One region of the Colwellia sp. KS18-150 genome, then DNA from elsewhere that is predicted to be linked to it. Evidence: predicted binding sites of a transcription regulator. Region 1 holds the regulator's gene; the other holds the start of a gene.
The links. Region 1 encodes sigma-54, which starts transcription at its own class of promoters, with help from an activator protein. Its sites were predicted from a motif close to GTTGGCACGNNNNTNGNNT; they were not measured.

Region 1 (2,209 bases):
CTATGGCTTTTTCTGTCGTCAATAATACCGCAACGGCTTTATCTGAATTCTTTAATTTACCATGAGGAATAGCAATACCATTACCAATACCAGTACTGCCCATCTTTTCTCGATTAAGTAAGCTGTCTAATAAAATAGTACTGTCACTCTCACCTAATTCATGGGCGGCAAGCTGACACAATGTTTCTAGAATGCGTTTTTTACTGCTAGCTGGAACTGCACAAGCTGTGCAGTCCAGTGTTAAGATATCTTGTAAAGTCATAATAGGTTGAACGAAGTTTAATGATTGGCAATTTTGCCTTTATATTTGAGTACTTGACGATCTAATTTATCAACTAAAGTATCGATTGAAGCATACATATCAGTGTTAACGGCTGAAGCATGAACTTCGCTGCCATTTAAATGCACTGTTGCTTCTGCTTTTTGGTTTAACTTTTCTACGGTAAGAACAACGTAAACGTTGTTTATGTGATCAAAATGTCGCTCTAATTTAGCAAACTTAGTATTAACATATTCGCGTAAAGAGGCTGTAACTTCTACATGGTGGCCAGTAAGGTTAATTTGCATAAGCGTGATCCTTAATAAGTTAAATTTACAATAAACTTTTACGTTGGTTAGACGGTGGAATAGACAATGATTCTCGATATTTGGCTATAGTACGTCTGGCTACATTAATTCCCTGCTCGGCTAATAAATCAGCCATCTTACTATCACTTAGCGGTTTAGCAGGTGTTTCCGCCAAAATGAGCTTTTTAATGAGTGAACGTATGGCAGTTGATGAACATTCACCACCATTCTCAGTACTCACATGACTTGAAAAGAAATATTTTAATTCAAAAATACCTCTTGGGGTGTGCATGTACTTCTGAGTGGTTACTCTAGAAATAGTTGATTCATGCATATCTACCGCTTCGGCTATATCGTTTAGTACCATGGGGCGCATTGCTTCTGCACCATGTTCTAAAAAGCCTTGTTGACGCTGTACAATACAATTCGAGACTTTTAATAAAGTGTCATTACGTGACTCTAAACTTTTTATAAACCATTTAGCTTCTTGTAAATTTGAGCGAATGAACTGCCCATCATCACTTGATGATTTTGTCGTTTTGGTCATGGCGGCATATTGCTGATTAATCGACAATTTTGGTGCAGTATCAGGATTTAACTCGACTATCCAACGACCATTTTTTTTCTCTACAGAAACATCAGGAATAACGTATTGATCATCACCTTGAACGACGGCATCACCAGGACGAGGGTTTAACGTTTGAATTAAACGCATCACTTCTCGAAGTTGATCTTCTTTAAGTTTGGTTTTACGCATTAATTGGCGGTAGTCTCGATTACCCAGTAAGTTAATATGCTCACTAATGATGTGCTTACTTTCTTTTAGGTAAGGGGTATCGTCATCAAATTGATTTAATTGAATGGTAAGACAATCTGCGATAGATTGGGCAGCTACACCTATAGGGTCAAAAACATTAATACGTTTTAATACAGCTTCTACTTCATCTAGCTCTAGCCCTTCAATACCTACACTCTCTAAGATATCATCACAAGAAACGGTTAAGTAACCAGCATCATCAACCGCTTCAATAATCGCAATAGCTACGGCTCTATCAGTATCTGTAAAAGGGGTTAATTCCATTTGCCATAATAAGTGATCTTGAATGGAATCAGTCGTTTCACCTTGATATGTATAATCTTCAGAAGGGCTACTCACTGCGCCGGTATTGGATGTTCCCGCACTATAACTTTCTTCCCAAGTGGTATCGATATTTAATTCTTCTGGAATATCATTTTGCGCTAAAGCTTCCGTGGTAGTTATCTCGTCAATAGTTGCACTGGCATCTTCGCTGCCTTCAACAGTCGCCTGTTCAGTGTTATCCGTTGTTGATGAAAACGCTTCTTCTAGCTTTTCATTATTACTGTCACTATTTTCGTTAGTGTCGCTAGGAGTATTTTCATTAACTTCTAACAGCGGATTACTTTCAAGGACTTCTTGAATTTCTTGCTGAAGTTCTAACGTCGAGAGCTGCAAAAGCTTGATCGCTTGTTGCAGTTGCGGCGTCATGGTAAGTTGTTGTCCTATTCGGAGCTGCAGTGATGGACGCATTTAGTTTTGATCTTATCCTGTTTTTTTGTTTATATTATTTACTTTGGATTATAGCTTAATTTGCTAAGTACATTAGTTACTATAGCGTGAATT
Region 2 (2,209 bases), on a different contig from region 1:
ATACAAATTAGCAAAAGCGTTATTGCTTAGCCTCAATTAGCCAAGTTATTTTAGATTAGTAACTTAAGCATATAAGAATATTAATCCATATAAGAAAGTTATCGCTTAGTGAGTTTTAAAGGCTTTAGACAAGCCTTTAAAACTCACTATTGGGAATGCACAGATCACCATGATAACGTCACGATGTTAGTAAAAGAGAGTGAGTATATAGTTACACCTATTGCTTGTTCTAACGTCGCCTATGCCATTCTATGTGAGCACTTCTTTATACGTAATGGCACAAAGTTCACCTAAACAGTTTTATGACTAATCAATTGGTGGATATGGATGTTTTGACTAGCTAGAAATAAAAAACCATCTAACTTTAATTCAATAAAGTTAGATGGTTTCAAATTTACTTAAGGTTTATTAAATTAATTTAGACGCTTTCGATTTACAACCAAAGCAATTAACCCAAGCATAAAAACTAATACAGTTGAAGGCTCTGGGATTGGATTCGCTACTTTATTTACAACCGCTAAACGGTAATCTTCAACTTCACCTTGATCTTGAAATCCGTAAGAAACCATTTTATAACCATCAGAATATTTAGATAATGAATTCTCACACACGACTCTAGCACGAAGTAAAACTTCTGAAAGCGTATCTGGGATAGTGAATATGCCACTGAAAAAACTGGCTTCAGTGTCTTTACTATTCCAATCGCCTAGATCGCGATTCCATGCTGCTTCCCAAACACCGTTAGCTTTATCGTCTTCATCAGCTTGTGTGATTGCTGTTTCAATATTACCTTCAGAGTCTAGGTTTTTATCCCATTGAACATCAATAATGTCTTCATCTTCACTCCAAACAGAATCTTGGTTCCAATCAACCCAAGCTTTCAAGTTATCATATTGATGATTACCAGTTGTTGCGCGAGTTACATCAAACTTGAATTGAACTTCATCACCTGCTGCTATTTCATTATCAGTACCGTAGTCACTCCATACTCCACCAGCAGTTTTAACTCTCCAAGTAACACCATCATTTGTTGAAGGTGCTGATTCTGTGTTGCTATCGGCAGTCCAAGAAGAGCCAAGTTTTTGCCAACGATCTGTTGAATGACAAGCTGTGTTGTTAATGTCGTAAGCATTATCACTATAATCACCACTTTGATTAACACAGCCCACAACATTTGAGCTTGTAGCATTAGCAAACGTTATTGAACCGAAAAGGGCTGCGGAGATTGTAATGATTTGAATTAATTTCACTTTACTGAATCCTTTATTTATACATCTTTAATGGTCAGTCTAAAGCAATAACTGAGCCAGAAGTTTAATTTATTTTTGTATCAACACTTTACTGTTGTTTTTCTAAGTTTGTTAAGTTATGAAAACTTTGGAACTGTAAAAGAAACTGACAGTAAAAACACTGCTTTTAACTACTTTGCATCATTTGATGACGCTAGTTGGCTTTTGGCATACTCGCGGTTTTTTTGTTTGAGTAATTTATCAACATAACGAGCCATTTTTACTTTTTCTTTAATTGAAGACTCTAGAATCTCCTCAACTTCACGTAAGACATCTTTAATATTTTCAACATTCTCACTTGAGTTAACGACTAAAGGTTGGTTACTGCCTTCGGTACTTTCAAGCTTCTTACCATTTAGTGAGCCGGTAAGTTCAACTGACATTTCTTCGGCAACATCATTAATGGCATCTAGGTTGAAATTACTTAATTCTTCTAAAAAGCCATAAAGCAAGAGTCGATCAACAAAGATATTGATCTTACGAGGTACTCCTAGAGTCTTTTTATGGATTAAATCAAAGGTATCATCACAAAAGAGTTGTTCTTTTTCACATCCTGCTTGCTGCAAGCGGTGATTAATATAATTCTTTACTTCTTCAACACTTAAAGGCTTTAAATGGGCAGAGGCAATAATTCGTTGCCTAAATTGCTCCATATTTGGCGCTTGTATAATGTCTTTTAATTCTTCTTGTCCAAGTAAAAAACTTTGAATTAATGGCTTATCATCTAATTGGAAATTAGATAACATGCGTAATTCTTCTACTGTCTCTGCTGGTAAGTTTTGGGCTTCATCTACCAGTAATAAAGCTCTTTTCCCTTGCTGATGTAGCTGAATTAAAAATTTCTCAATACTTTGCAGAACCTCAGCTTTACTGTTGCCTTTTAAGGGAATATTAAACTCTGAAGCGACTAGTTCGAGTAA

Region 2: AC27IF_RS12870 (PEP-CTERM sorting domain-containing protein) is a predicted target of sigma-54. The motif match lies at 1,293-1,311, and genes of this name have one in related genera.

Annotation. Positions count from the first base shown of each region.
Region 1 covers NZ_BAAJMC010000001.1:551,605-553,813, forward strand. The annotation lists gene AC27IF_RS02575 (PTS sugar transporter subunit IIA) at 1-262, opposite strand, end outside; gene hpf (ribosome hibernation promoting factor) at 280-567, opposite strand; gene AC27IF_RS02585 (RNA polymerase factor sigma-54) at 593-2,116, opposite strand; gene lptB (LPS export ABC transporter ATP-binding protein) at 2,196-2,209, opposite strand, start outside.
Region 2 covers NZ_BAAJMC010000010.1:22,536-24,744, reverse strand. The annotation lists gene prsT (XrtA/PEP-CTERM system TPR-repeat protein PrsT) at 1-40, shown strand, start outside; gene AC27IF_RS12870 (PEP-CTERM sorting domain-containing protein) at 414-1,250, opposite strand; gene AC27IF_RS12865 (XrtA/PEP-CTERM system-associated ATPase) at 1,421-2,209, opposite strand, start outside.